Regions from separate parts of the Sphingobacterium sp. R2 genome, predicted to be linked through region 1. Evidence: riboswitches for the same ligand, from Rfam matches in the RefSeq annotation. Region 1 holds a riboswitch; each other region holds the start of a gene.
What was found. Region 1 has a riboswitch for S-adenosylmethionine ahead of VXM68_RS21820 (5-oxoprolinase). Riboswitches for the same ligand answer to the same signal wherever they lie in the genome.

Region 2: linked by a shared signal. The riboswitch ahead of VXM68_RS18920 (O-acetylhomoserine aminocarboxypropyltransferase/cysteine synthase family protein) and the one ahead of VXM68_RS21820 (5-oxoprolinase) in region 1 are both predicted to bind S-adenosylmethionine.
Region 3: linked by a shared signal. The riboswitch ahead of metF (methylenetetrahydrofolate reductase [NAD(P)H]) and the one ahead of VXM68_RS21820 (5-oxoprolinase) in region 1 are both predicted to bind S-adenosylmethionine.

Annotation. Positions count from the first base shown of each region.
Region 1 covers NZ_CP142884.1:5,212,306-5,223,232, forward strand. The annotation lists gene VXM68_RS21780 (GNAT family protein) at 1-39, shown strand, start outside; gene VXM68_RS21785 (VOC family protein) at 56-508, opposite strand; gene VXM68_RS21790 (GNAT family N-acetyltransferase) at 528-980, opposite strand; gene VXM68_RS21795 (GNAT family N-acetyltransferase) at 1,198-1,698, shown strand; gene VXM68_RS21800 (helix-turn-helix domain-containing protein) at 1,763-2,659, shown strand; gene VXM68_RS21805 (oleate hydratase) at 2,756-4,696, shown strand; gene VXM68_RS21810 (3-hydroxyacyl-CoA dehydrogenase) at 4,776-5,672, shown strand; gene VXM68_RS21815 (DUF3050 domain-containing protein) at 5,822-6,592, opposite strand; SAM-I-IV-variant riboswitch at 6,802-6,895, shown strand; gene VXM68_RS21820 (5-oxoprolinase) at 6,962-7,225, shown strand; gene VXM68_RS21825 (hypothetical protein) at 7,258-7,563, opposite strand; gene VXM68_RS21830 (AraC family transcriptional regulator) at 7,739-8,617, shown strand; gene VXM68_RS21835 (hypothetical protein) at 8,754-9,086, shown strand; gene VXM68_RS21840 (hypothetical protein) at 9,104-9,532, shown strand; gene VXM68_RS21845 (DKNYY domain-containing protein) at 9,577-10,542, shown strand; gene VXM68_RS21850 (hypothetical protein) at 10,544-10,927, opposite strand, start outside.
Region 2 covers NZ_CP142884.1:4,507,688-4,518,614, forward strand. The annotation lists gene VXM68_RS18910 (glutamine synthetase III) at 1-875, shown strand, start outside; gene VXM68_RS18915 (FUSC family membrane protein) at 1,278-3,305, shown strand; SAM riboswitch class I at 3,486-3,598, shown strand; gene VXM68_RS18920 (O-acetylhomoserine aminocarboxypropyltransferase/cysteine synthase family protein) at 3,861-5,171, shown strand; gene metX (homoserine O-acetyltransferase) at 5,204-6,247, shown strand; gene VXM68_RS18930 (homoserine dehydrogenase) at 6,286-7,467, shown strand; gene VXM68_RS18935 (GH92 family glycosyl hydrolase) at 7,530-9,860, opposite strand; gene VXM68_RS18940 (hypothetical protein) at 10,215-10,927, shown strand, end outside.
Region 3 covers NZ_CP142884.1:836,938-847,864, reverse strand. The annotation lists gene VXM68_RS03490 (UvrD-helicase domain-containing protein) at 1-3,063, opposite strand, end outside; gene VXM68_RS03485 (30S ribosomal protein S16) at 3,427-3,948, shown strand; gene rimM (ribosome maturation factor RimM) at 4,068-4,592, shown strand; gene VXM68_RS03475 (hypothetical protein) at 4,698-5,549, shown strand; SAM riboswitch class I at 5,767-5,869, shown strand; gene metF (methylenetetrahydrofolate reductase [NAD(P)H]) at 5,942-6,898, shown strand; gene VXM68_RS03465 (DUF2723 domain-containing protein) at 7,138-10,167, shown strand; gene VXM68_RS03460 (OmpW family outer membrane protein) at 10,312-10,927, opposite strand, start outside.

The sequences.
Region 1 (10,927 bases):
TTTGCTATCCTTGCCGAAGAATGGAATTCAACACAATAAGTCGCGAAAAAGCGACTTATTGTGTTGTACGATCGATCCAATCCGCGTAAGACAGAACGCCTAGTTCGGGCCTACCTTCCCCTTCCAAAACTGCGATAAACTCCAATTGGTTGCCATCCGGATCATTAAAGTAAATGGCCAATGCCGGCATCCATGCAAAGACCATCGGTGCTTCGATCCCATCTTTTAAAAAATTATAAGGTGTCAGGTCACGAGTTTTCAGATAGTCCACGGCATAGTTTAAGATATCTTCTTTATCCGCTCTAAAAGCAAAATGTCTCGGTTGAAAGTTTGTTTCTTCCTGCCACAACCCCAACATATATTCTTTCCCGGATCCAATCCATAAAAAAACAATGGGACGTGTCGGATCGCGATGCGCCACTCGTAATCCCAATACCTCTGTATAAAATGCGACAGATTTAGCTAAATCACGCACCTGAATATGCGTTTCGTATAAACCTTGTATCATAAGTTATTTCATTTTAAAATTATTTCGATCCATTGATAGTGCTCTCGTGATGTAAATGCAAGATCGGGTAGGGTTTGCCCATACCATCTACAGCTGAGCGCCCCATAAGCTGATATCCTTTTTTCAGATAAAAATTAACAGCCTGCTGATTTTGCTCATTGACATCAACTTTATACACCTCCAGCTTATCGAGTACATGCTGCAGTGCCACAGTCCCAATACCTTTTCCCCTGTAGGCTGAATCCACAAATAACATTTCCAGATTATCATCAGAGACAGCGAAAAAAGCGGCAGGCTGTCCATCGTCATCCATTACATATACCTTTAATTGTGGTAAATACTCGGTTGGGATCAGTCTCTTATACAACTGAAGATCCTCCTCCTTCAAAAAATCATGTGTTGCCCGAACCGAATTTTCCCATATGCGCAGGATTGCCGCATAGTCCGCTTCACTTGCCGCTCTTATTTCCATACCTATTATCTCCCTCTAAAAATTCTTATTTACACCATATCGCTACGGGATAGCATTCTTATAAAAGCTTCCCTTCCGCTTTACAGAAAGGCAATTTAACTCAATTGCAGAACTGAATCCATAAAAAAAGCTTAATAAGACAGAAAGATGATGATTTAGGTTCCGATAATTTGATTTCAGAGAAAACAACCTTATCTTGTAAGTAAACGCATTGGCCATGTATAATACACTTCTATTCAAAAAATATCTCCCGGAAGATTTTGACGCTTTCCACGACTTGGTTAAATCGGATGATGTCATGAAATACATTACCGGTAAAGGATTGCCCAAAGAACAGGCCCGGAAAAAATTCGATTCGATTCTAGAAATCAACCAGGATCCTGATTTAGGTTATTTTAAAGTAATCGAAGCGGATACGCTAAAGCTTTTGGGCGACTGTAAGCTTGTTAATTACAAAAAAGATCCAAGTGTATTCGAAATTGGTTATTTGCTCCGCAAAGAACATTGGGGGAAGGGGCTGGGAACACAGATTTGCGAGTCGATGCTTGCCCTTGCCACAACATTAAATCCAGATAAAGATGTGATCGGTATTATTGATCCCGATAACACCGCATCGAAACGACTACTGAACAAGTTCGGATTCAAAAGTTTCTTCGTTGGGTTAGAGGATGCTTTAGCGACCGAGAAGCTTATCCTTAAACGAACAGTATCCGAATAAGCAAAGCCCATTTGTTTATTAGAAATAATCTTCTCAGCCCATGTCCGAGTCAAACAAAAAATCCATGAAGCTTAAGGTGAAGAAAAACTGTTACACACACGAAAGTCTTCAAGATACCTTATCATTCTTTGGCGTAAATTGCCACCGCCCCTATTACATTTCTTCCGGTAATCCCATTTTTGAATACCCAAGCAATGCTTTTCGTATCGACTTCTATGCGATCTGTATCTGTACCGCAGGAGATATCACGATTGAAATCGATAATCAGGAATACCATTTTTCAAAAAATAGGATTCTCGTATCGGCACCGACAACAATTATCAAATTCTCACAAGTCAGTGCCAACTTTAGAATGAAGCTGATCTTCTTTGACAAAGCATTTCTTCTCAAACATATTGTCAATCCATTTTTTATTGAGCAACTGGGATTTTTTAAGAACTCGACTTTTACCATAGTCATTTCCCAAGACAAACAAATTGACAAGCTCTTAAAATTAATAGACTACCTCAAAGAAGTTTCTTTAAGAACAACGCATTTTACAGCAGATATCATCCGCACGGTTATTTTTAATCTCCTGTTAGAAATTGCCGACGAACTGGCATCTAAAGACCAAGATCCAATGGAGAGTGTACAGGAGACCAACAACTTGTTCTATAAGTTTACAGATCTGGTACAGCGACATAGCAACCAATACAAAGACGTACAATATTACGCCGACCAGTTATTTATTTCAAACAAATACCTCATTCAGGTTGTTAAAAGAGCATCAGGTAAAACACCACATGAAATTATTGATGAGCATGTACTTAAAGAAGCCTATGTGCTGCTCGGAAATCCCGAAAAGACTATCTCAGAAATTTCTTATGAAATCGGATTTAATTCCATCTCAGCATTTGGTCGTTTTTTCAAAAAATACGCTACTTTATCGCCATCAGAGTACCGAAAGCGACAAAATATGTAGATAGCGGAAATTCGGTAGAACAATAGCGAATTTGAGGGCACAAATGATTAAGGTTGTCTTAGTAACTTTAGTCAAGGATTAAAAAACATCAGAATCATGAAAGAAATCACCTCAAAATTCGACAAAGTATTAAATACATCTGCTGAATATGGAAATGTAAATCATGAACCTGATTCAAGCAAAGAACAACAACGTAATACACCAAAGAAATCGATGCCTTTTTCTGATCAGATCGGTAATTATCAGCGCAATAAAGGCATTCCCCCAAAATCATATAAAGACAGTAAAATCTACATCGTCGGAAGTGGTATAGCAGGGATGTCTGCTGCTTATTATTTTATCCGCGATGGACATGTTCCTGCGGAGAACATCACATTTCTCGAACAGCTCCATGTGGAAGGTGGCTCGTTAGATGGGGCGGGTAATGCTACCGATGGTTATATCATCCGCGGTGGCAGGGAAATGGATATGACCTACGAAAATCTTTGGGATATGTTTCAGGATATCCCTGCATTGGAGATGCCTGCCCCTTACAGTGTGTTGGACGAGTACCGTTTGATCAATGATAATGATTCCAATTACTCGAAAGCCCGTCTCATTCATAAACTGGGCGAGATAAAAGACTTCAGCAAGTTTGGGCTGGGCAAAATGGATCAGCTGGCCATCATTCGATTGCTCCTTAAAAATAAAGAAGATCTAGATGACTTAACCATCGAAGACTACTTCAGCGAATCATTTTTATCCAGCAATTTCTGGAATTTCTGGCGTACCATGTTCGCTTTCGAAAACTGGCATAGTTTACTTGAGCTGAAATTGTACATGCACCGCTTTTTACATGCGATAGACGGATTGAATGATCTTTCATCACTTGTATTCCCAAAATACAACCAATACGACACTTTTGTGACCCCTTTGCGTAAAGTACTTCAAAGCAAAGGTGTAAACATTCGATTCAATGTATTGGTCAAAGATCTGGACATCCAAAGCAATACTGATGGAAAAGTTGTGGAGGCCCTAATTACAAAACAAGATGGCAAAGAAGTAAAAATTCCAATCGGGAAAGACGATTTCGTCATTATGACAACTGGATCAATGACAGAAGATACCTTCTACGGGGACAATAAAAACGCGCCGATTATCGGTATCGACAACAGCAGCAGCGGTCAAAGCGCGGGCTGGAAGCTCTGGAAAAACCTCGCCGCCAAGTCAGCCATATTTGGTAAACCCGAAAAGTTCTGCAGTAACATCGAAAAATCAGCATGGGAGTCTGCAACACTGACTTGTAAGCCTTCGGCTTTGGTTGAAAAACTCAAAGCATATGCGGTCAATGACCCCTATTCGGGTAAAACAGTTACTGGCGGTATCATCACCATTACCGATTCCGATTGGTTGATGAGTTTCACCTGTAATAGACAGCCACATTTCCCTGGACAACCGGATGATGTTCTTGTCTTATGGGTATATGCCTTATTTATGGATAAAGAAGGAAATTACATCAAAAAGCCCATGCCCGAATGTACCGGAGATGAAATTCTAGCCGAGTTATGCCACCATCTAGGCATCATTGATCAACTGGAGAATGTTATCACAAATACCATTGTACGTACGGCGTTTATGCCTTACATTACGTCTATGTTTATGCCTAGAGCAAAGGGTGACCGTCCAAGAGTTGTCCCTGAGGGCTGCAAAAATCTTGGCTTGGTCGGTCAGTTTGTCGAAACTAATAACGATGTGGTTTTTACCATGGAAAGCTCAGTACGCACAGCTCGGATTGCCGTATATGAACTTTTAAACTTAAATAAACAGGTTCCAGATATCAATCCCCTTCAATACGACATCCGTCATCTCTTAAAAGCAGCCAAAACGTTAAATGACGACAAACCGTTTATAGGAGAAGGTTTACTGCGTAAACTATTTAAAGGAACTTACTTTGAACATATCCTGCCACTTGGTTCCGCGGACGAGGAAGAGCATGAATCCTTTCTCACAGAGCAGATCAGCAAATTCAAAGATTGGTTAAAGGGAATCAAAGGATAAGGATAAAAATCAGAAAAGAACAGCAATGATTTTAAATAATAATAATAATAATAATAATAATAATAATAATAATAATAAGATGGACTTTAAAAATATAACAATTGCAGGAAGCGGTGTTTTAGGTTATCAGATCGCTTTCCAAACTGCTTTTCATGGCTATGATGTTACCGTATATGACATCAACGATGAGGTACTTGAAAAAGCAAAAGCTAAATTTGATCTTATGGCGCAGGCATTTGAGAAAGATCTTCATGCCAGTCAGGAACAACTGGCTTCAACCTTCGACAGACTCAGTTACGATTCAAACCTTGCTTCGGCAGTAGCAAACGCAGATTTTCTGATCGAAGCTGTTCCCGAAAACCCTGCCATTAAAATTGGTTTCTATCAGGAGTTAGCGAAAGTCGCTCCAGAGAAAACCATTTTTGCGACAAACTCCTCCACCCTACTACCAAGTCAGTTTGCCCAAGAAACTGGCCGTCCAGAGAAGTTCCTGGCGCTACATTTTGCCAATGAAATCTGGAAGCACAATACAGCAGAAATTATGGGCCATCCGGGTACAGACAAAACGGTATTTGAGCAGGTTGTAAACTTTGCAAAATCCATTGGCATGGTTGCCCTACCGCTGCATAAGGAGCAGCCTGGCTATATTGTAAACTCCTTACTTGTCCCATTACTTTCGGCAGCAACGGATCTTTTGGTCAACGAAGTAGCCGATGCCCAAACGATCGACAAGACTTGGATGGTTGCCACGGGAGCGCCAACAGGCCCCTTTGGCATACTCGATATCGTTGGCATCACAACAGCCTATAATATTAACAAAATGAGTGCCGAGGCAACCAATGATCCCATAAAGATAAAAACTGTAGCCTATCTCAAAGAACATTTTATAGACAAGAACAAATTAGGCGTCGCTACCGGGGAAGGGTTTTATACCTATCCCAATCCAGCCTATCAATCGCCAGACTTTTTGAAGTAATCGACTGGCTTTCGAAAGAACGCGACTTCAATAAACAGCTCGTGCATGATATTGCAAGATAACGGATAAATAAGACTTGTTATACAGTATACAGAAATGCCTTTCAAATGCTGATTTGAAAGGCATTTCTCCAACATCTGCTTAGCGTATTATCCATATAAGGAATCTTCAATTGCATTCCACAGTTGAATTCTTTTTTGCAGCGCAACTTTACTAATTTCCTTCATTTCCGTCCATTTAACCTCATCGTCCTTCGCAAGATCTGTAATCATCTGCATCGCCAATGGACCGTGTTCGTCACCATCTAAATCAATATGCCGCTGAAAATAATAAATAAAACTGTCTAAATTGGCTGTGGGGAAATTCGCTTTAATTTCTTCTAAAATAGACGTAAACATTCCGGGGATGAGGTCTTCACGTCCAAAGGTAAACACCGCCGCAATTTTATGCACCTCGCCCTCGGCAATCACTTCAAATGTAAAATTCAGAAAATCTTTGATTCGCTTATCCAATGTTGTCATTGCTATAACATCGAATATATTATCCGATTTTTTGGCATTGGCAATAAATTTATTGATCAAATGGAGATCGGCCCCCATAGCAGACATGGCGTCGAGATACATCTCAAAATGGCTTAATCGACGTCCATCGATATATTCATCCGACTCTTCTGCCAATACAATTTCATTAATCAAATAGCGCGTTGAAGGATGTTCACTGGCGAACCATGGAAGTGTGGTACAGGTTAATTTGATCTGTAAAGCTTTTAATAAAGACATAAAATCCCATACAGCATACACATGCCCTTCGGTAAAAGAACGTAAATTTTTGATCGTTTTGACTTTACGGTATAAAGGGTGTTGCAATAATACTTCGCGTTCAGCAGCAATGTATTCGTTAATTTCCGCAATTCTATTCATGGCGCAAAAGTATTGTGTTATCTCTGCTTTTTAAAGTATTTTCGATGAGATTACAGTAACATGATAAATTTCCCATCCAGCTAACCGCTTTATAACCAAATCACAGCCAACACCCCGCCTCGCTTTGACCTCCCTATTTCTGTAGCTAACGCCCATTTAACCTTAAAAACAAAAAAAAATTTCATTATAAAAAATAATCTACTATATTTGTAGAGTATTCAGAATTGCATGATGCAATACCAACCGAGTGGAGGCACCGCGGTGGTAAATTAATACGGGTTTCGACCAAAATAAACGTCGCAGAACGATTATTTTCCCAATAAGATCTGGATACAGTTTATGGTTTAATCCTTTAAATTTTTAAATTGTATGGCTACTACAACAAATCTTTACCAACATTTACTGGAAAAATTCAGTTATTACTCCACAGATGAACTGATCCAGCTCAACAACGACACCATTTTAGGACAAGGCTGGGGATCATCGAAAGCTACCTTCAGGACAGCTTTGATCAGTACGTTTTCAAAAAGGGGACTTGATCTTTCTAATATTATTTCCAAGGAAGACGGTTTCACCTCGGTGAAGCAGGTACCTGTACGCTTGGAACAGAATGTCCTGATTCCTTTACAGTAATGCCCTATAAACAAAAAAAGAGTAGGCCTAGCCTACTCTTTCGTCAATGAGTGATGATATCTTAATGTATGATTGAGCGAATGGGCTGTTTGCCGAGCGTCGTCTTTGTAGGACGAGAGATCGTCGCAATTTTGAATTTCTGCCACATCCACTTTCGTTCTTACTTTGCTGATGACCTGATTTAATTCCGATTTCCAGTTGCCCGGATCGCCAAAATCGTCCATCCAATTTTTATTGATAAACTTTTTGTAGTTCAAAAGCAAAATATACAATTCCTCACCACTACCGGCGCGATTGATTGACGTGCGCCAGTTCTCTAATTTTTCTTTAAAACTCATAACCAGCAATATACAAAAGAAATACGACTTGACCAAATATTCCGAGTTTTACCGTACGTATTGACAAAGATTTGACAGGATAATCGCTTTTTCGTCGGGGTCGACAATTTCATAAAAACTGTTATCTTTATCACCGCAGCCTGAGCGCTTAAACGGTTGCAATTTAGTTGAATACATGAGTATGCGATATTTTGATTTTGAAAACAGTAAATACGGCTTTCCCTTAGCGATGGATGCCCATCGGTTTGAGGACAATACCGACCTGATTTTTGAAGCCGAACCACACACCATCAACTTTTTTGAGATCATGTTTTTTGAACAGGGAAGCGGGGTGGCATATACCAATGAAAAACGTATTGATCTATGCCCAGGAACCATTTTATTCGCTTTTCCCAATCAGATCAAGCAATATGAATTTGATAAAAATAGCGTCAAAGGATTCCATTTAATCTTCAAACCTGAGTTTTTGGAATCGTTCTTTCAGGATAAGACACTTGTATATAAACTACCCTATTTTTACAACTATTCATTTTCGCCCTATATTGTCGCAGCAACTCATGATTTCGAGGTATTTAAAATCCTGCTTTCCGAAATTGTTTTTGAGATCGGAACATTTCGATCCGACAGTCCCAATATGATTCGCGCATTCCTTGCCAGTATTTTACTGCGGCTGGATCGGCTATTTCGCGCATTTCACCATATAGCCAATGAAGGCTCGAACAATAATTTGCTGACGCGATTTAAAATGCTCATGGAAGAGCATGTCAACTCCAACCTGAACTGCAATCAATACGCGGACTTACTGAAAATACATCGCAATGAGCTGAATCGTCAAATTAAAGCTTATACGGGCCACAGTCCAATCCACCTAATCCAACGCCGAAAAGTTCAAGAAATCAAACAGCGGCTTCTCCTGGACGAGCAGTCTATCGCCCAAATTGCCGTTGAACTTCATTTCAGCGATCCTAATAATCTTTCCAGATTTTTTAAAAAACTAACGGGCATATCTCCTTACGCCTATAAGCAGAAAATGCAAAATGATAGTTTTTCATAAACTTGTGATAGCTATCCATTGACAAAGCGGGGCTATCTTTGCATAGATCGTCGTTGCATTCATCAGATGACGGTCACCGTTTTAAGATTCATCAGCTGGATACGTTTATGTTATCGAGCATCACACTTGAAAAAATATGCTAAAAGCACTACTATTCTGTTGTTCACTTTATGGGCTACTTACTAACCCCGCATACCGTATTACTGGCCGTTTAGTTGACCACCAGTACAATCCGGTTGGTTATTTCATAATTGAAACCTTTGTATCCAATACGGAAAGGGAGCCCTTGGCCTTATTAGGTCGGGATACCGTTAGGAATAGCAATGGCGAATTTAAGATCAAGGTGTTAAAAAAGGGGAGCTATCTTCTAAGGATAGCCGTTCCGGATTACACCGATTATTCTCTTTTTACCACCATACAGGATTCAACCTACTCCTTTCCTGAAATACATTTGCAGCAAACAAAATAAGTGTTACCTATTCAACCTTGTATCCCATAGACCGCATTTTTGCGATCGCATTTGCCTTCTCTAGGGTGATTGGTCGTATTCGCTTAAGGTATCCTAGGGGCTTACTAGCCCCCTTGTTTGCCTATTCTTTGCCGACTGGTTGCTATTTAGTTACCATTTTAGCAGAGAAACAGCTAAAAAACACCAATCAAACAGCAGAGAAACGGCAAAGAAACAGCAGAGAAACAGCAGAGAAACGGCAAAGAAACAGCAGAGAAACGGCAAAGAAACAGCAAGGAATAAGCAGAGAAAGAGCAAACCAATGCCAAGCCAATCTCCTAGCAGGAGCGAAGAAGTACCAAAGAATAGGCAAAGAAATACCAAAGAACGCAGGAAAAAACACTGCGTATTATCTGCAAAAAATCAATCGACAACTAAACTTTTACCTTATATTGCGGTCTCATTAACACGTACACAAACAAGAATTCTTCTATTTTAGTCCAAACGCGATATGATACTAGCTATTTCCTTCAAAACCATGCTCGCCCTTCTTCTGCTTGGCTCTGCCAGCGATGTCTATGTTGATAATAGCAAATACGAAAATAGCAGTGCCTATATCCATCAAGACCAGTTGGGAGACGGCTATGCCAAAATTGGCGGTCGTATTTACTATCGTGGTAAAGAAATTGTCAATGCCAATGCCGGTTCTTTTCAGTTTTTAGGTGATGGTTATGCAAAAGACACCTGGAAAGTCTATTTTCGGGGGTCAATTCTAACTGATGCCAGCCCATCTACTTTCCAATTTCTTTGCGACGGTTATGCTAGTGATGCTTGGAGAGTTTATTTTTATGGCAAGCCATTGTTGGACGCAACAACTTCCACCTTTAAGACACTGGGAAATGGTTACAGCAAAGATACGTGGAAAGTCTACTATTTAGGCAAGGAAATTAATGGGGCAAACGCTTCGAGCTTTGAAAATCTCGGTCGGGGGTATGCGAAAGATCATTGGAACAGCTATTATAGGGGCGAAAAGAACGAGAGATTTGCTGGTCCTACCACACAGCCTCTTGGTGGTCAATATTCCAAGGACAATTGGTCTGTTTTTTATAAAAATCAGAAAGTGGAAGGGGCTTCTGCTTCAACGTTTGAATACCTTGATGATGGCTATGCCAAAGACGCCTGGAATCTTTTTTACCGTGGAATTAAAGTCGAGGGCGGCAGCCCCAACTCTTTCAAATCAATCGGAAATGGCTATGCCGTAGACCCCTGGGCAGTCTATTATCAGGGAATAAAAGTTAACGGCGCTTCGGCATCCACCTTTAAAGCACTTGGGGGAGGGTATGCAAAAGACTCCTGGACGGTCTTCTATCGCGGCCAGGAGTTGAAAGGAGCGAGTGCTTCAACCTTTGAATATTTGGATAACGGCTATGCCGGGGATGCATGGAGCAAGTTTTATAAAGGGAAAAAATTGGATTGATCTATTCGATGATAATGTTGATCCCGACCATTTTAGCTTTGTATTTAATTTTTTCGATAAGACCGTAGTAGCTCCAGTTTCGCAGTAAGAATTTATCGCCTTTGGCAATTTCCTCCTTATTGGATTGGTTGACCAACAAGAGGGTGCCTGCCTGTGCTTTCACACAAAGTTCAATTAACCGGCGGCTATAGAGATGGAGTTTGGTGTCTACATAATTTTTCTCCTTTTCGTTATAGTGTTCCAAGCTTTTCATTTTCCGCTTACGACCACGCCCACCTTTATCAAATGCTGCAGCTTTTTGCAAGCGATGCCGCGCGGCTTGGATGGCCATACGTCGGTAAGTAAACTCTTCTTTATTACCGATCTGAAAGGACTCCTTTCCGAT
Region 2 (10,927 bases), 700 kb from region 1:
AAGCAGAGGCAAACTTATGGCATGGTATTCCTAAAGTTCCTGAATTAAAATTGGACAATACAGACCGGAACCGTACCTCACCATTTGCTTTCACTGGTAACAAATTTGAATTTCGTGCGGTCGGCTCCTCGGCAAATTCCGCTTTACCAATGACGGTATTGAATGCAATCGTTGCAGCACAATTGATCGAATTCAAAACAGAAGTTGATAAACAAATCAAAAAAGGCACTAAAAAAGATCTCGCGATCTTAAACGTTGTCCGCAAATACATCAAAGATTCAAAAGCGATCCGTTTTGAAGGTAATGGATATAGCGAAGATTGGGAAAAAGAAGCCGAAGCTCGTGGTCTTTCTAACATCAAATCGACGCCTAAAGCATTAGATGTTTATGTAAAAGAAGAATCTTTAGCGCTGTTTGAATCATTAGGTATTTATACCAAACGTGAATCTGAAGCTCGCCACGAAATTTTGCTTGAAAACTTCTATAAGAAATTACAAATTGAGGCACGTGTTATCGAAGAGATGGTTAACAACCAAATTGCTCCTGCATGTTTCATTTATCAAAACGAATTGATTGAAAATGTCAAAGGATTAAAAGACCTTGGTCTAGCGCAGTCAGCATTTAGCTCTCAATTAAACTTTGTAGAACGTATTTCAACACACGTAAATACCATTTTGGAACAAGCTGAAGCAATGCGTCAGGAACGTAAAAAAGCAAACCAAATTGATGACGTACGTGAAAGATCAATCGCTTACGATGAATCGGTTAAGCCATATTTCGATGTGATCCGTTATCATGTCAACAAATTGGAGAAAATTGTTGATGACAAAAAATGGCCTCTTCCAAAATTGAGAGAGATCTTATTTTTAAGTTAAAACAACATCGCAATAAAGAGAAGGGGTATTCTAAAAGAGGATACCCCTTCTTTTTTATATGCTTAACAATGAATTTAGAAGAATATTTTCTCTACTCGGCGATTAATCCCCTTATTTTTAGCGCTAGACCGCTCCCATCAGAAAGGCTTATTATAAGAAGCTCATATGACCGTTAGAGTTGGCTATGTACGGTCATCTTTATATCAAGCGAACGCAAACGGCCTTTTACGAGCAATTATTGCTGAACGTCAAACAGCAGGGTTCAAGGCGAAATTTGATTAACATGAATTGAATCAAAATAAAAATCTACAAAATACATAATATTCAAAACAAATAAATTGTATATACAAAATATTAAGCATAATATTTGTATTTTTGCAGCGAAAATTAGTAAACTGATTGATGAGCATTGAATCGTTAAAGAAAAGATTCTACCTTTTTTATATCCATATTATCCGGTTCATCCAGGGTGAACATACTGGCGATGCTTTTCGCAATGTATCTATCAGCATTTTGCCGAGTTTGGCGATCTATCTGTTGGGCGCACCGGCAAACGCAGCCATCGGTATTGGGGTGGGATCATTATTGACTACATTAACTGATCCTCCAGGTAATCGGAAAGATAAATTTTCTTCCGCCCTTGTTTGTATTCCCACTTTCTTTATTGCTTCGCTTTTTACAGCTTATCTTTTTCCTTATCATTGGCCGCTGGTTATTTTATTGAGTTCGGCAGGCTTTATCTGTACTTTTTATGGAATTTTCGGCCCTCGTTATGCCGCAATTGGGAACATGACATTGATTCTGATGAGCTTTGTCATCGGTATGGCCCCTCAGCATCCGCTTTCAGTGAGCTTAGAAATTACCGTAGGCGCCAGCATCTATTATTTCTTTAGCCTATTGCAGGCTTACATACAACCCTATCGTTCTTTGAAACACGCCATGGCCAATGGGTTTCACGGTTTATCTCAATTTCTATTGATACGTTCAGAATCTTACGATCCGGATATTCCGCTGGACTTGACTTACAGCCGCGTAGGAAAAATTTATGGCCAGATCAGTGAACAACAAGAGCAAATCAGATCGCTCTTATTTAGGGAAGAAAAAATCATTAGCCAACGCTGGCACAAAAGCAACTATTGGCTTAGTCAAGTGTATGGATTAATTGATTTACACGAATTAATTATTGCACTGGATCATGATTATGATGCCATTCGAAAAAATTTGCTGGATACCGGCAGCCTTCCGCTAATTCGTCGTAGTATAAAATTACTGGCCTTGGAAATCGATAGTTTTTCGCAGCCTAATAAAAGGTTTCGCTATGCAGAGCAGCTTTACGACAACCACAGTAAAATCAGTGCACTGTTGTCGGATCTAAAGGGAATCCAAGAACAACAGACTGCGCAAGCAAATGGTATTCTTGCTTCCATCATCCGCAATATTGAAGCTATTATTGAAGTTCTCAAACGGATTCAAGTTGCTTTTTATCAGAATCAAGAAATCAAAAACAAAATTGACACTAATGAGTATCAGCAATTTATCAACCGTCCATTGCGTAGTTTAAATGATATCAAGAGCAGACTCCATCTCCATAATCCACTTTTCCGTTTTGCACTCCGTATGGCGGTTCTCTTCGGAACAGGTGCATTGATAGGTATATCTTTTTTGGATTTTAAATATACCTATTGGATCTTACTCACTATTGCCATCGTTGCGAGACCTGCATTTTCAATGACTAAAACACGTAATATAGAACGCATACTAGGTACATTTTCGGGAATTGCCGTCGGTATACTCTGTTTGGTCTGCATTGACTTTCTGCCTGCTCTTCTTCTCATTGCCGCTACTGGGTTATTTGGATTCTTCTTATTCAACCGATCAAATTATATGGTCAGTGTGATCTTTATTACGCTGGGCATAGTCATTGCATTAAACTTATTTGAAGGAAATATTAATATCATTTTAGGCAGTAGAATAATTTTTACTTTAGTTGGTGCGCTGCTGGCAATAGCGGGCTATTTTTTGATACCAGTACGCCAAAGCTCGAGCATAATCCACTTAGCAAAAGAGGTCGCATTGTATAACCATCATTATTTTCAAATTATCAACAGACGCCTTTCCGACGATCTGCAAAGTTCGTTCGACATTCGGCTCGCTCGAAAAAAGGCACAGACTGCCATGGCTCTATTTTCCGATGCGATCAATCAAATGAAGAAGGAACCTGAACACAAGTGGGTAGACTGGTCTCATATCCATCATTTTCAAGCACTCTCCTATCGCATCAATTCGCATTTGGCTGGTCTCTCCCTATCGTTAGGTAGAGAATCTAATCACGACATAAAACACAATATCTACAGTAGAATTGATGCTTTAAAACCCCTTTTAACCGATTTAGATCAGCTTGCAGAAAATATCACCTTAAAAAAAACATAAGGTAAACCGCTGTATTTATGTATTGATATTGGATAACAAATATGTAATTCCAGCTGCGGAGGTAGCTCCCTTTTAACTAAAAAAAACGTATTTCTTTTGCATTGATAAAAAAGAAGTTTATATTTGTATCGTCTTCGAAAGAAGATTTCTAATCAACACCTTCCTTAATCAGTAGGTCTTGATTTATAAAGAAGTGGCGAGAGACTGGCTCAATGACCCACTGGCAACCTTCAATTTGCTTGAAAAGGTGCCAATTCCTGTCCAAAACAATACCGTTTTGGAGCATATAAATGATATAAGACAATGCTTATTAACTTACTGAAATCCATTACAAATTCAGGTTCAGGTTCAATACAACTGAACCTTGCGAACAGCAAAAGTGTACTACATCGTAAAAAAGTATCGATGCGAATGCGTATGCATACACACTTCACTGCTTGTTAAACATCATTTCCTTTTTCTTGGATAACGATTGACAGACCTTCCAAGTAGGTGTGTATGCTTCTCTTTTACCTTTACAAATTCTTTTTTTGAAACCTTAAAATCTAATATATTATGTCTTCTAACAAAAATTTAAAATTCGAAACACTACAGGTTCATGCTGGCCAGATCGCTGATCCTACCACAGGATCCAGAGCAGTTCCTATATATCAAACAACATCTTTTGTATTTGAAAATGCAGAACATGGAGCCAATCTATTCGCGTTAAAACAGTTTGGAAACATTTATACCCGGATTATGAATCCAACTACGGATGTATTTGAACAGCGGATTGCAGCTTTAGAAGGTGGTGTTGCAGCAGTCGCAGTTGCATCTGGTCAGGCAGCGCAGTTTATTGCATTAAATAATATTCTTGAAAGCGGCGACAATTTTGTTGCAGGGTCCAACTTATATGGAGGCACATTCAATCAATTCAAAGTTTCCTTCAAACGGCTAGGTATTGAAGCGCGTTTTGCGACCGATGGTGAAGCTGATAAAATAGAAGCGCTCATTGACGATAAAACTAAGGCTATCTATGTTGAAACAATCGGAAACCCAAGTTTCAATATTCCTGATTTTGAAAAAATCGCTGCTGTAGCCAAAAAATACGATTTGCCATTAATTGTTGACAATACATTTGGAGCTGGGGGTTATTTATTTAAACCATTAGAGCACGGCGCAAATGTGGTCGTTGAATCGGCAACGAAATGGATTGGTGGTCATGGAACCAGCATTGGTGGCGTCATCGTTGATGGAGGTAACTATAACTGGGGAAATGGGAAGTATCCCCAATTTTCCGAACCGTCCGATGGCTATCATGGATTGGTCTTCTCAGATGTTTTTGGTGAAAATGGCTCATTTGGTAATATACAATTTGCAATCCGCGCGCGTGTAGAGGGATTAAGAGATTTTGGACCAGCACTCTCTCCTTTCAATTCATTCTTGTTGTTACAAGGCCTTGAAACATTGTCTTTACGTGTACAACGGCATGTCGACAACGCGTTGGAAATCGCTAGATGGCTTGAGGCCCATCCTCAGGTAGAAAAGGTAAATTATCCGGGATTAAAAAGCTCGCCGAGTTTCTCAAATGCACAAAAATATCTTAAAAATGGATACGGCGCAGTGCTTTCTTTCCAGCTAAAAGGCGACGCAGCCCAGAAAGCCAACGACTTTATCGACAGCTTAGAATTAATCAGTCATTTAGCTAACGTAGGCGATACTAAATCGCTGATTATTCATCCAGCTGCAACGACCCACCAACAATTGAGTGAGGACGACCAAGCGAATGCGGGTGTGTTTAAAGGACTGTTGCGTCTGTCAGTCGGAATAGAACATATTGATGACATCAAAGCAGATTTACAACAAGCTTTTGATAAAATCAACTAATTAGACTTTCGGCTATAAAATTTAAACGTAAAATGAGTAAGCATATTTATCTGCACCCAGAGCCTTTTGTATTTGAAAATGGACGAGAGCTTACTGATTTACAAATCAGTTATGAGACGTTTGGCCAACTTAATCCAGATCGCAGCAATGTGATCTGGGTATGTCATGCACTAACGGCCAATGCAAACGTCCTGGATTGGTGGCCGGGTCTTTTTGGAACCGATGATTTATTTGATCCGAACGACTATTTTATCATCTGCGCCAACGTTATTGGGTCGGCCTATAATAGTAGCAACCCATTGTCTATTAACCCGACCACTGGGCAGCCCTATTACCTATCATTTCCGGAGTTTACGGTAAAAGATTTGGCCAGTGCACACCAGTTTCTTGCTGACCATCTGGACATCAAGCGTATCAACGTTCTTATCGGGAGCTCATTAGGGGGGCAGCAGGCATTGGAATGGGCAGCTTCCAACACGATCTCAATCGATCATTTAATCGTCGTTGGCACAAATGCTGTTCATTCACCATGGGGTATTGCATTCAATGAGAGCCAACGCCTTGCCATTACAACCGACCGTACCTTTTATGCAAACCATCCTGATGGCGGAGCTAAGGGACTAAAGGTGGCACGTTCAATGGCATTGCTATCGTACCGTAATTATACAACCTATAGTAATACACAGAGCGAAAATGATCAGAATAAGCTCGGCGACTACAAAGCGTCATCTTATCAAAATTATCAGGGGGAAAAATTAGTAAGCCGCTACAATGCTTACAGCTATTATTTCCTGACGAAAGCAATGGATAGCCACAATTTGGGGCGCGGCAGATTGTCTATTGAATCTGCACTATCAAACATTAGCTGTCCAACATTGGTATTGAGTGTCAATACAGATTTATTGTTTCCTCCACAAGAGCAACAATTCATAGCACAGCATATTCCCAATGCTCGTTACGAAGAGATTGAATCAACCTATGGTCATGACGGCTTTTTGATCGAAACAGCAAAACTAACAGAAACTATTAGCCTCTTTCTGAGCGAGCACAAAGTGTATGCTGCTGAATTAGTATAAGAGATTGAACAAAATAATAAGAGAATATAAGAAGAGATATGAGCAATAAATTAACAATAGGGATGTTTGGATTTGGTGTTGTAGGCCAAGGTCTTTATGATATTATCAAAACCAAAAATCTTAATCTGGAGATCAAGAAATTTGTCATTAAAAACGGTGATAAAAAACGCTCCCTACCAGCGGAGTTGTTTTCTACTGATGCGGAGGCAATTTTAGGTGATCCAGAGATTAACACTGTTGTCGAACTGATTGATGATGCCGAAGCAGCATACCAACTAACTGTGCGCGCACTGAAATCGGGAAAAAATGTGGTTTCTGCCAATAAAAAAATGATTGCGAGCCATTTGGAAGAGCTAGTTGATATCCAGCATGAATATGGTACAAGCTTATTGTATGAAGGTGCTGTTTGTGGAAGTATTCCTATTATCCGGAATTTAGAAGAGTATTATGATAATGAATTGCTCCACTCTGTTAGTGGCATTTTTAATGGATCTTCCAACTATATCCTATCTAAAGTTTTCAACGAAAACCAACACTATTCAGATGCTTTGAAGAAAGCGCAAGAACTCGGATTTGCAGAAACAGATCCAACCTTGGATGTCGGTGGATTTGATCCCAAATTTAAAGTATGTATTGTTGCTTCGCATGCGTACGGTATCTATGTCAAACCAAACGATGTGTTCAATATTGGTATTGATAAATTGGGACAGCAAGATATTCGTTTTGCGAAAGAAAAGAACCTCAAGATCAAATTGATACCGACGGCAAGAGAGATCGACGGAAACAAAGTTGTACTTTATGTATTACCACGCCTAGTAGGCAAAGACAGCATGCTCTATAATGTAGAAAATGAGAACAATGGAGTATTGGTGAAAGCGGCCTTTGCAGACGAACAATTTTTCTATGGTAAAGGAGCAGGTGGCCACCCAACAGGTTCTGCTGTGCTATCTGATATCGCGGCTCTTCGCTATGGATACCGCTATGAGTATAAAAAACATTTAGAATCCAGCACCTTAAATTATAGCCAAGATTATTTAATTAAGGTTTATTTGAGATACACCGATGATACACTGATTGAAAAGTTAAATTTCAGTGAAATCACAGAACGATATTACGCACCAGATTTCAAATATGTCATCGGACATATTAATCTTCAACAAATCGCAGCTCACAAAGCCGATTTGGATCAAGAGGGCAATTTTATTGCTGAAATCGCGTAGGCAATCAACAAACCAATCTACCTTGAAAATAGCCCCGAATGGGGCTATTTTTTATCTAATATTTAGTCACCTTTCAACTTGATATCTAAAATCCCACCTTCCACCAAACGTTCAAAAGGAAGTTGCCAACCTTTCCACAAGCGATTATTCAACCGAGCTTGATCAATAATATAACTATTGGGCTGCTCTTTCTTCACCTGAATGATAAATTTATTTTTTCTTAATTTCTCCGGCAATTCTATCGTTACCCGATCGAAAAGTGGAGCGCCGATCTGAAGTGCGGGCTTCTCGGTGGTGAGACTTCGTACATCGAATAGCCCTATACTGGATAAGACATACCAAGCTCCCAGCTGTCCTTGGTCTTCGTCTTGTCCGTAGCCATAACCGTGTATTGCATCATTACCATAAAACTCATTGCAAATTGCCCGTACCCATTTCTGACTTAAATCAGGTCTACCAGAAAAATAGAATAGCCAAGAGATATGCAGGTTCGGTTGATTACCATGATTATAAAGACTTTCAATCCCTGCGAAAGCGTCAATTTGTGTACCACCTCCAAACACATTCTTCTGCGACACCGTAAAAATACTATCCAACCGCTGATTAAACAGATCCTTTCCAACCAGTTTAACCAATTCCTGTGGGACATGCGGAACATAGAAGGTATACTGCCAAGCATTTCCCTCCTGAAATCCACGCCATGGTTCATAAGGGTTAAAGTTTGAAATAAATCGCCCAGTACTATCCCTTGGTCGCATAAACTTCGTTGCGGTATCGTACAGATTACGCCACCCATCGGATAATCCCTGAAATTTAATGTAGTCTTTTTGGTGCCCCAATGATTTTGCAAATTGTGCGGCTGCACCGGCAGAAAAAGCATATTCCAAGGTATGCGAAGCACCAAAAGGAGATCCATTGGTCATTAATTCGGGACTGCCATTATCATCTTTTATATACGGAGAATACCCTTTACGGACAAAAACGCCCACATCTAACTTCCCCGCTCCAGGCAGACGGTCTTTCCCTTCCAATTCATTTTTGCGCACCGCAGCATAGGCAAGATTCACATCATAGTCACGAATACCCACATTATACGCCGCTGCAATTGCCAAACCTGTAAAATTAGTCCCTACACCCGAAACGTATTTACTGTTGGCAATACCGTCTCCTAGCCAACCGGCATCGCGATAGACCAACAATTGACTCTGAATCCAGTCGTTGTAATAGTCCGGATAAGCAATGGACCACAACTGTGTCAAATTCCAAAATGCACCCCAGATCGCATCGGTATTGTAATGATGATGAATCGGTTGCCCTTGCTTATTTAAGGCAATCTGCCCCACCGAGCCGTCATTTTTGGGGTATGCGCCATTGACATCGCTTGCAAGCCCACGGCCAAGTAAAGCATGATACAATCCCGTATAAAATTTAACGCGGTCGTCCGCTTTGCCCCCTTCCACCAAAATTCTTCCCAGTTCACTATTCCAGGTTTGCAAGGCATTTTTCTTTGCCTCATCAAACGACATATCCTTTGCTTCTTTAAGCAAATTCATTTGCGCATTTTCCACAGATGTGTAAGACAAACCGGTCTTGACTTCGATAGATTCCCCTACCTGGGTATCAAATTTCAGGAACAAGCCAGCCCCTTTTCCCTTTATACGACTATGTTGATCGAAAGTCGTGGAATCTCTAAATGTTCCAAAAGATTTAGGCTGTTTGTTTATCTCCGCGAAGAAAAACATCTTAACGTGAGCACCCTGCTGATATTTTTGTACGTATACAGGGTTGGTAACCACATACCCCCAGACGTGCTGTTTGTCATAATTCACTTCAGCATCAACGACTGGGCCACTTTCCCCCATCACATGGCCAATATCGAAAATAAGATTGGCTTCTTCCGTTTTTGGAAAAGTATACCGATGAAAACCGACACGCTTCGTTGCCGTAAGCTCAGCAAGTACATTATAATCTTTCAACTTGACACGGTAATAACCAGAAGTGGCAAATTCATCCTTTTTGTCAAAATCGGAACGATAGCCACTTTGTGGACGATCGAGTTGACCAGGAGTTGTCTTCAATTTTCCAACGGATGGTGCGAATACCACTCCGCCTACCTGAAATTCGTGAAAATTAGCGAATCCTTCTATTGACCCATGCCTATCATCGTACCCCACAGCTTCCCAGCCTGACTTGTTCCCATAGCTTCCATTTGTGCTCGGCGCGAGCTTAGCCATTCCAAAAGGTACTGCTGCTGGAGTATAAAAGAAATACCGGCTATGAACGGATCCAATATTAGGTTTTACAAAAACGGTTAAATCTGTTTTCTGCTGTGCAAAAACAGCCGTCGTACTAACAAATAAACTACAAAAATAATAAATGATATGCTTTACCATTGTTTTCAATTAGGTTCTACAGCAAACTTACAAAAAAATATAGTATGTATAAACATGATCTCTATTTTCTTACGCGATTTAACTACGGGAAAGGCCTCACCATAATGCCTAAATTTGTAAAATTTTAAATACTAACCAAATAAAACGTTATTTGAGCTTAAATACTGACATTTTTCCATAACTTTTATTGTACATACATACTAAAATATAACCAGTAAATAAATTCAAAAAAAATACGCATCAGACGGCTGATCTTCGATCAAACCCCTGAAGTAGATGAAAATTAACCCTGAAATAGATACAAATTATTGACAGGTACACTTGTCAAGCCTAATTAATTACAATAAAACCACAATGAAAAAAAACACCCCATTTTTTAGTCTAATACTTCTGTTACTCGGAACCCAACTATCAGCACAACAAATAAAACCCGACAGTATAACTCAACTTAAGTTGGCAAAAAGCATTCTAGCGGATCAAAACTTAAAATATGTCGACAGCCTTGCCCGAGAGGTAATCAAAGAAGGTTTCAATGCGGGAAGTGGCTACTCACAGATTTGGGCCAGGGACCTCAATACATTTATTGAAACCGCCTTGGAAGAGCGGTCCCAAGCGGACATTAGAGGGGCCATTTTAGTATTCTTTCAGATGCAACAGCCCAATGGTGAAATGGTAGACGGCTATGTCCTTAAAAAGGATTTTACCTGGCACGATGATACACCTTATTATTCAGAAAATGCGCCCGGCCATGTTGGATTTAAAAATACAGTAGAAACAGACCAGGAAACCTCACTTATCCAACTGCTTGGTAAATATATCCGGAAAACAAAGGATTACAGTATCCTGGAGGAGTCTATCGGTGGAATTTCCGTCAAAGATCGAATACAACTCCTATTGGATTATTTGAAAAGGGAACGGTTCAACCACAAGTATCAATTGCTTTGGGGTGCGATGACCGCAGATTGGGGAGATGTACAACCCAACGATAGCTTTGGTTGTGACTGGAATGAGCTCTCCAATGAGGCGATCGATATTTATGACAATGCGATGTTTATTATTGCATTGCA
Region 3 (10,927 bases), 980 kb from region 1:
GATTTCGTGCATGAGAAAGGGTTGTTCCTCCTTGGAGAGAATACCTTCCTGGATCAGTTGGCCAACCAGTTTATGGATGTCTTCTTCGTTTGAAATCTGAGCCATAATATCGTGTGCCAATATGCCATACTGTGCCGCTTTTTCCAACATCATAATATCATTGATACTTCGCGTACTCGCTTTTTCCAGAGCCATTTCCAGTTCTTTGGAAATGGGATAATGGCTCAGCGAAATAATACTGTCATTACGCGACAGCGCTTTTCTTTTTTGGATGATCTGATCAATAAATAGGACTTTATTTTCGAGTTTAAACGGAGATTCTGGAGTATCTAAGACTTGGAAGAGCACATCGCTGATATATTCGTCTTTGGTATCATAGCCTGTAATCTCTCCTGTCTTTTTGTCGACAGATTCTTTAAAGCACGGAGCAGTAATATAAAGGTGTTCAACGGCGCGGGTTGTTGCCACATAGAACGTGTTAAGGGCGTCCATGTAGTTGAATAGCATCTCTTCAAAATATTGTTTGAAAAATATAGATTTGCCGACCGTAGATGTGTATTTGATTGGAATTTTCCCCAATTGGGCAAAAGGAGTTTCGGATGTCTCGATCCAAAAATCGCCATTGATCATGCCGTCGAGATCCCATGAACAAAATGGAATCATAACCACGTCATAAGCCAGTCCTTTTGATTTGTGTATTGTCGTTACTTCAATCGCATTAATTTCTCCATTGGAAGGGAGTACAGCCCGGTTGCCATCTTCTTCCCAGAACTCTAAGAACTGTATAATGCCACGTTCGCCATTGGTGGAAAACGTTGAGATCATATCTTTGAATGCGAGAAGGTAAGGGAGGTGAATATTGTCCGTGGTTGTGAAACCGTAGATTTCAATAAGCTTTTCAATCAAGTGGACCAATGGCTGTTTCTGCGCCATTTCCCAGGAGTCAATCAGCGCCTCAGGGAGATAATCTTGAAGTGCGCGGATGTCGTTGCCGGCAAATTTTAACCATGCATTCTGATCAACTGTATTATTCTGTATATGCTGATAGAGATAGACTATCTTTGCTTTATGAATGGTATGTTTCTCGGAATTATAGACCAATGCTTTCAGCGTTTCGATCAGTAGGAGAACAGCATCATTGCTGGCTAGCGACAGCGCATCTCCTGATATGACTTCAAACCTGAGCTGTTGCTGTTTTTTGAAATCCATGAGTTTTTCGATAACCAACTTAGCTTGTGAATTACTACGCACTAAAATACCGATCTGTTGGGGTTGATAGCGTTTGTCGAGTAGCCATTCGCTTATTTTTTGGCATAAATTGACGAGCGATTCTTCGATTACCTGATTTCTTCTGTAACGTCCGTCAGTAACTGGAATGTAAGCGATCTCAATAGAACCTGATTGGTCAAGTTTTCCTTGTTTATGGTCAGGCACCTCCTGTTGGCTGTTTTCATACGCTTTGACAAGCATGCTATCATTGCCCGAGGAAGCCCACCACTGTTTGCCTTTTTCATCCAGGCTTTCGGATACTTTTTCATTTAATACCTGTTGCAAATGTTTTGGAATACTGCTAAATAGGTAATTGTTTAAATGGATAATATTTGGAAGACTTCTAAAATTGGTATCGAGGCTTCCGTTTTCGATAAAGGTTGTTTTGTTATCGTCGTCCAAGTGAAAGGCTTGGACAATCTGTTGTTCTACCTGTTGGAGTAGTATTCGCCAATCGCCATTTCGCCAGCGATAGATGCTTTGTTTAACATCACCTACAATCAGGTGTTCGCTGACGGTACCTTTGGCATCTGCCAATGCATTGATCAGTAATGGACTATAGTTTTTCCATTGAATGCGCGAAGTATCCTGAAATTCGTCAAACAAAAAGTAGTTAAAGCGATTGCCGATTTTCTCCCAGATAAATGTTGGGTCGCTATTTTCATCAATTCCGAGCTTGTTTAACAGAATCTGAGAATCGGAAATTAACTGGGCACCATTATCGCGTCGCCACTGTGTCAGTAAATCGCTCATTTCTTTGAGTAAACGCAGGTAATAGAGGTTATTCTGTACTGCTTGATAGGCAATGTAAGCGGATAGGTTGTCGTGTAACTTTTGGAAGGATGCCAAGATCGGGTTAAATGCAGCCATAAGATCATGACGTATATTTTTATCACTATCCGTAAATGCATCTTCATTGTCGATTAACAGAAGGTATTTTTCTATTATCTTGGCAATTTCAGAAGCGCTCAGTTTTTCCGTCTTTTTACTGGTTTTGCTGGCTGAGATTATTTTATTGCGCGATTTACCCTTCAGGTCATTTTCAGTGAGGTTGAATTTTTTGAATGTCTCACTAAACGCTTCAATTGTCATGGATAGCGCTTCGGTAAATGCGCTTATCTTCTGTTCAATCTCCTGATTGAGGAGATTAAAAACCTCCTTGGGATTTGCCGAGTTGATGTAACTATCAAATTCCTGGAAATTTTCAGAAAAAATAAGGCTCGCTAAGCTCATTAATTGCTGACGGTAGTTCCAATTTTCATTTTTTGCTATCTTCTTTTCAGCATAAGTTATAATCCAATCGAGTAGATCGGGTCGCTCATCCAGTAATTGATTGAGCATGACTGTCAGCTCATTTTTCACTTTATTGACGTTCATTTCAATCTTGTAAGCTGCATCAAGATTGAGTTCATACGTAAATGCACGGATGACCTTTTGGGAGAAACCATCAATTGTACTTATCGTAAAATGACTATAATCATGTAGGATACGACGATAAACACGGTGAGCTTTCTCCTGCACAAGGTGTGACGTCCAACCTGGCTGTTGTGCCAGTAATAACTTTCTGAAATCTTCAATTTTAGGACTAGGGTGGCCTGTTGCCAGGCCATGGAGTACCGTTAGGATACGTTCCTTCATCTCGGCAGTTGCCTTATTGGTGAATGTCACCGCCAAAATTTCCTTGTAGCTATTCTCGTTGGATAGGAGGAGGGTGAGATAGTGTAAAGTTAAGCTAAAGGTTTTCCCCGAACCGGCAGAAGCTTTGAGTATTTTTAATGGCGCAACGGATTTCATAGAATGAAGGTAGAAAGTAAAAAGTGAATTGGCAAAAATGGCGAAGATTATTTTAATTGAGAAAAACAGACGTAATTTGAATCTAATTTATTAACCAAATTATCGTTTATGATATATACATGGTGACGTAATATGATGAGTTGATTACCTTTGGACGAAGCTAACAGCTGTACAAATTACGTTGGTGTTGACGGCAGAGCTCGTGTAATGATGTATGTTTTAAAAGGGGGGCAAGATGTTAAGGATGTCATTTTCAGTGAATTTTATAAAATCATGTTTATGATTAGAAAAAAATAACTATCTTTGCATCCCCTCTAGTATGAAGCTCGGGGGATATGTTGAATACATAAAATAAATTAAAAAATGGCAACTAAAATCAGATTGCAAAGACACGGTAAAAAAGGACGTCCTTTTTACCACGTAGTCGTAGCGGATTCTCGCGCTCCACGTGACGGTAAATTCATCGAACGTATTGGTTCTTACAACCCAAACACTAATCCAGCAACGATTGTTTTGGATTTTGAAAAAGCTTTGGATTGGATGAATAAAGGTGCTCAACCGACTGACACAGCTCGCGCTATCCTTTCTTACAAAGGTGTTCTTTACAAAAAACACTTGCAAGGTGGTGTGAAAAAAGGTGCTTTTGATGAAGCTGCTGCTGAAGCTAAATTTGCAGCTTGGACTGAAGCTAATGATGCAAGAATCTCTGGTAAAAAAGATGGTTTAGCACAAACTAAAGCTGATGCTAAAAATGCTGCTTTAGCTGCTGAAGCTAAGAAAAAAGAAGAAAAAGCTGCTGCTGTAGCTGCTAAAAATGCTCCTGTAGCGGAAGAAACTCCTGCTGAAGAGACTGAAGCTCCTGCATCAGAAGAAACTGAAGGTTAATTCTTTCATAAAGTATTCGAGAAAGCCGACTCAACCTTGAGCCGGCTTTTTTTGAAACAGCCAATAGGCTAATAGTTTGCCATTATCATGTCTTACATCTAATTGCCAAATACGAAAATATGACTATTGATCAAAGCTTTTACATCGGTTATATCAGCAAAACAAGAGGGCTTAAAGGGGAAGTACAGCTATTTTTTGAGTTCGAAGAATACGAGAGTTTGGATATGGACGTCGTCTTCGTGGAAGTGAACAAAAAGCTTGTTCCTTATTTTGTTGACGTCATCAAATTTCAAAAGAACAGCACCGCTTATGTGACATTCGAGGATGTGGATCATATTGATAAGGCTCAAATACTTGTGCGTAAAAAGCTATATCTTTCCAATGATAAAATGCCGGAGCGTGATCCAGATGATTTTAGATATACGGATTTAATCGGCTTTTTAGTAATTGATGAAAACCATGGTGAACTGGGGAGAATAACAGATGTTCAGGAATTTCCACAACAATTTGTTGCTACCGTAGATATGGATGGCAAGGAGCTGATGTTCCCGCTTTCGGACGATTTGATCTTAGGTATCGATGGCGAAGAGGAGATTATTGAAGTTGAATTGCCAGAGGGCTTGGTGGATCTCTATAAAGAATAAGCTATCCCCGAGCTTAATTCAAATGAATAGCGGTATACTATAACTATTGCAGTAATTTCTTATCTTGGTCCGTGTATTATTGTTGGCCATAATTATTCATTGATATTGAAACCGTTATTACTGCTGCTATTCGCATTTTCGTTATCTTCCTGTACTTTCTTTAGCAAGAAAAAGGCGTTTCCTGAAGGCAATTACCAAATGATATTTGGTTATTCGAATGAGGAGTATAAAAAATTAAAAAGCGAATCTTCCAAAAATGTGGAGGCAGATGTCTATGGTAATGACCCAATGCTATACCGATCTTTTCTCTCCCTCCATGATAAAGACCAATTTGTCCTAGCCATCGATGACATATTACTCTTCGGGAAGTATAGATTCAACGGCGACCGATTAGAGTTGACGGACGAGAAAAAAGGTAGCATCGGATTGGATATTGTTAAGGTAAAACAAGATTTTATTCAGCTGAGAGGTGATTTTTCACAGTTTAACTCCGAGCGTGTGCCTACTACCGAAAGACTTTATCTCAATTTTGCTTTAGATAAAACCCCTATACGCGAGACGCCAAGCAAATTTGACAGTCAAGTGAACTTGTGGCGGAATGCTCCCGTAAGAACAGAAAGTGAAAAAGAGATCAAGGCGAGGGCATTGAATTTTGTTGATTATTCTATCGCTTACTTTCAACATATATCGAGTTCTGGTACACATCACGATTATCGAATGGATGGTGTTGAATCGCCAATTATTTATGCGGAGAACGGTATTGTGCTGAAGGCGTGGAAAGATGTGCCCGAGTCGTGGAAAGCGTTGTTTTACAATGAACAAAATGCATTGATCGCTTATCGCTATTTATTTGATGGCTTTAAATATGGATCGAAAGAGGAATACCATGTAACAGGACTTCTATTAATCACGTTTTATCTCAAAAATCTACGGAATTCCCTAGCAACGCATCATTAGCCGATCCTGTTGTGGCGTAGTCAATCTGTTGGCTGTCAATGATCCTCGATCGTTAATTTTATCTGTTTTTTAGGTCTTTAAGTTTTGGTGGAGCGTAAATTCCTGTTATTACCTGGAAATAAACCTGAAGCCGTATTTATTGCGGTCTTTTCGCTGCCTTTTAAGCCTTTTCGAAAAAATATTTTTGTCTTTTGATTTTTTAAAACGATATTAGCAATGCTTATAGAGAAAGGCCGAGGGAATAGACCCGTTGAAGCCTTAGCAACCTGTATTGTTCAAGGTGCTAAATTCTACCCTACTCCATGTGGGAAAGATAAGTTACATGAAGATCAACGATTCCTCGACGTGTGCGTTTCGATATAAGCCAACCAAACTAAAAAACAGTTTTTTTAATGAAGATTATCGATCATATCCAGAATGCCAAAGGAAAAACATTGTTTTCTTTTGAGCTATTGCCACCGGCGAAAGGACAGGGCATCCAAAGTATTTTTAAAACCATGGATGAACTGATGGAGTTTAAACCTCCTTTTATCGACGTAACTTACCACCGGGAAGATTATATCTATAAAGAGCATGCAAGTGGATTACTGGAACGCGTTTCCTATCGCAAACGTCCTGGGACAGTGGCGATATGTGCAGCAATCATGAATAAATATAAAGTTGATGCAGTACCCCATTTGATATGTGGTGGTTTTACTAAGGAGGAAACCGAAAATGCACTGATCGATTTGAACTTCCTGGGCATAGATAATGTCTTGGTATTGCGCGGAGATGCACGTAAGGGCGATGCTGATTTTATTCCAACGGATGGTGGACATGCTTTTGCAACAGACTTATTGCAACAGGTTACTGATATGAATAAAGGAAAGTATCTTCATGAGGATATTGTCACTTCAGAAAAAACTGATTTTTGTATCGGTGTTGCAGGTTACCCCGAAAAACACTTTGAATCACCGAATTTTAATACTGACTTTAAATATCTGAAACAAAAAGTCGATATGGGGGCGGAATTTATAGTAACTCAAATGTTTTTTAATGTCGAAAAATATAAGGAATTTGTTACTAAATGTAGAGATAATGGAATCCATGTGCCTATTATTCCAGGATTAAAGCCACTGACAACTAAAAAGCAACTCGTGACCTTACCAAGAATATTTCATCTGGATATTCCAGAAGAACTGAGCGATGCTGTTTCGGCATGTAAAACAAATGCCGACGTCAGACAAGTCGGAGAAGAGTGGTTGGTACAACAATGTCAGGAGCTGATCAAGTTTGGCGCTCCGGTTCTACATTTCTATACGATGAGTAATCCGGGGCCAACAAAGAAAATTGTACAAAAACTAGCTTAACTCATAAAAATACCAGGTAAAGGGAGCTGATAAGCTCCCTTTTTCATTTTTAAGATATTCTATAATTGACCTTATAGCCCAGTCGTCGTGTTTATGACTTATTCTTTTAATTGAGTGGAAGCGACAGTGTATTTATTGTCAAGTACTTGTGTTAAATAGTGTTAATTAACATCCTGAAATCAGGATAACTTTTTACATTAATGTGCTATAAAGGATTTAATAAAAAACCAATTGACCTTATGACGTACAACAGAATAAATTCTCTACTGGGTTTTGCTTGTGGACTCATTGCCACATGTGTATATATTGCTACCGTGGAAAAGACGGTAAGCTGGTGGGATTGTGGTGAATTCATTGCCTGTGCTTACAAGCTGGAAGTAGCACACCAACCTGGGGCACCCTTATTTCTTCTGATTCAAAATATATTTTCTAACCTGGCTTTGGGTAATGCCGGTAAAATCGCCTATTGGATGAATATCGGATCGGCAATTTGCAGCGGGCTTACGGTTACATTTTTATTTTGGACCATAACAGCAATTGCCAAGAAGATACTCCGCGAAGACAAATGCATACCCTTATCCAACAGCTTGCAGATTTTCGGAGTAGGAATTGTTGGTGCAATGGCATTTAGTTTTAGCGATTCATTTTGGTATTCGGCTGTAGAATCCGAAGTTTATGCGATGTCGTCCTTGTGTACAGCAGTTGTGTTTTGGGGAATACTAAAATGGGAAGCTCGTGCTGATGAAGAAGGTAGTGACCGTTGGCTGGTATTTATCGGTTTTGTTATGGGGCTTTCTATTGGCGTTCATTTATTGAATCTTCTTGCTATCCCAGCGATAGCGATGGTTGTCTATTTCAGAAAAGCAACTCAGGTGAGTGGAAAGGGTACCTTAAAAGCTTTTGTCGTAGGTGTACTGATCCTGGGGGCTGTTTTGTGGGGTATTATACAATGGTTGGTTGGCCTGGCAGCTAAAGTTGACCTTGTATTTGTAAATTCACTTGGAATGGGATTTGGTTCCGGCATTTTCTTCTCATGTGCATTACTATTAGGCTCGATAGTTTACGGTTTGTATTATTCGCATACAAAGCACAAATACACGCTCAACACCGCTTTGTTAGTTTTTTGTTTTGTTTTATTTGGATACAGTTCCTACACCATGGTCATGATCCGGGCAAAAGCAAACCCATCCTTAAATAATAATGCACCGGATAATGTATTTTCGTTTTTGGGCTATTTGAGCAGGGAACAATATATTCGAGAACCATTACTCAAAGGTCCGTATTATGATTCGCAAGTGGTTGGTGTAAAGAGTAAGACAGGCTATCGGAAGGATCAATCGGCGTATGTTCCCTTCACACAGGTAGACAAATATCAATTTGATAAGGAAACCTTTTTCCCGCGTATCTATAGCCAAGATGGAAGCCATCAAGCCTATTATAGAAGTTACCTCAATTTGAAAGAAGGGCAACAGCCAACGTTCTCCGATAATTTTAAGTTCTTTTTCAATTTTCAGCTTGGCGATATGTATACCCGGTATTTCTTATGGAATTTTGTCGGTAGACAGAATGATAAGCAAGGGTATGGAACGTATAATGACGGGAATTGGCTGTCAGGAATCAAAACATTGGACAATTGGCGCCTGGGGGGCCAAGATAAACTTTCCCCAGCTCAAGAACATGATCCGAGCCGAAATACCTATTTCTTTCTGCCGCTGCTTTTGGGGATAGCTGGTGCGCTATGGTTGTATCGAAACAACAAGCCTTATACTTTGGTCGTAACCCTGCTGTTTGTATTTACGGGAATAGCGATTGTTGTTTACCTCAATCAAACGCCCATGCAACCCCGCGAACGGGATTATGCTTATGTGGGCTCTTTCTACGCCTTTGCAATCTGGATTGGACTGGGGCTGATCGCATTGGTTCGTTTCTTCAAACGCTTTTTACGAACACACTATGCTTTGGCGACAGGTTTATCCTTTGCGTTGCTGGGTGGCCCCATTATTTTGGTTCATCAGAACTGGGACGACCATGATCGATCGGAGAAATCGCTGGCAAGGGATTTGGCGCGTAATTATCTTGAAGCCTGTGCTCCAAATGCGATTCTATTTACCTATGGCGATCATGATACATTTCCGGTGTGGTACTTACAGGAAGTGGAAGGTGTGCGTCCCGATGTGCGCGTGGTCGTCTTAAGTTATCTTACCGGTGATTGGTATATGCAACAGGCCAAGCAGCCGACTTATCGGGCAGCAGGTCTCCCCGTAACAATTCCGGCAGAAAAGACAAAAAAAGGTGTCCGTGATTATATTCCCTTTGTGGATAGGCAACTTGACGAAGCTGTTGATGCCGGTCAGTTATTACAATTTGTGACCTCAGATGATCCAGAATATAAAGTTCAATTGAGTTCCGGCGAGATGGAAAATTATTTCCCCTCAAGAAAAGTAAAACTGGACGTCGATAGAGCGGATGTCGTTAAGAAAAATGCAGTTCCATCTTATTTGCAGGAAGCTATTGTATCAACGATGGAATGGGAGATACCAACTGAACACCTAACAAGGGCTGATTTAACAATCTTATCGGTGCTTGAAAATAACCAATGGAACAGGCCCGTCTATTTTTCAAATATGTTGCCAAGTGATCTTAAATTAGGTTTAGATAAATATCTTGTTAATGAAGGTTTCACGTCTAGACTGATGCCGGTCGCCGCTACAGAAGAGTCAACTGAAAAGCAAAGTGGGCAAGCCGGACTAGTGAACATGGAAGCTTTATATCATAATATTATGCACACGTATAATTGGGGGAATATAAAAAATGCTCGATATGTTGATACGGATTCATTCCGCTTTTCAAGCATGTATGCAAGAGATATTTTTGGAAAAGCAGCGCGTCTGTTATTGGCTAATGGCCGAATAAAACAAGCGGGAGAAGTTGCTAAAAAGGCATATGATCAATTACCGGCGCGCGTGTATGCTATGTCAGATGCGGTAAACTATGCTGATATTATTGATAGTCTATATCGTTCTGGACAACCTCAGCTCGCCAATAATATGATGGATCGAAATCTAAATTATGTAGCTGAACATATGGAATATTTGCATCAACTCGTAGTGGATAAGAAAAATTTAAGTTTCGAATGGAATGATATTCAGGTTGGATTGGACTCGGTAGACCGCTACCGTAAAATTTTATCGGATGCGAAAGAGGATAAACGATTGGCACGCGTTGAGGGCTTAAGGCGTCAATATCAAAACTGGTATGGTCTAGAGTAATGCTTTTAACAAACGAAACCAAATTATTGGGTTTGGCTCAATGGTAACTGGATGAATATGCTTGAGGTGATGAACCAGATGAGGCCGTTTTCATATACTGAAAGCGGCCTCGATACATATAGGATAGGGAAATGAGCCAAATGATTAAAATTTCATGCCTACTCCAAAGCCAAGCAGAAAGGGATTTATATCAACTTTTGCTGGTATGGATAAGTTGGGAGCTAAGTTGGATGCATCCACATTCACATCTGTCTTTAACAGAATATATTTAGCATCTAAATTCACAAAGTATTTGTCAGATAGCTTAAAATCAATCCCAAGTTGGGTAGCGAAGCCAAAAGCATTGTCGTATTTCACATTCTTTACAGTGGATCCAGCATTAGCACTATAGAATATCGTGTAATTTATCCCTGCGCCCACATAAGGTTTTATAGCTCCGTCGGGGAAGAAGTGATATTGTGCTGTAAGCGTAGGAGGAAGAAGCCATACGCTGCCTAGATCGACATTACTGGAGGAACTTCCACCAATCGCAGTTAAATCTGAACCTGTTGTATGCACCTTATGTTTTGTCGTTCCAAGAATCAATTCCGCCGCAATGTTTTTTGTAAAAAAATAGGTGAAGTCGAGTTCAGGAATAAATTTTGTGTTGATATCCACGTCTCCGCCTATCGTGTTAATAGTAGCCGATTCGTTTGGCATGACTGCCACTCCTCTAAGTCTCATTTGCCAACGTTGATTAGGGATTGTTTGTGCTTGTAAA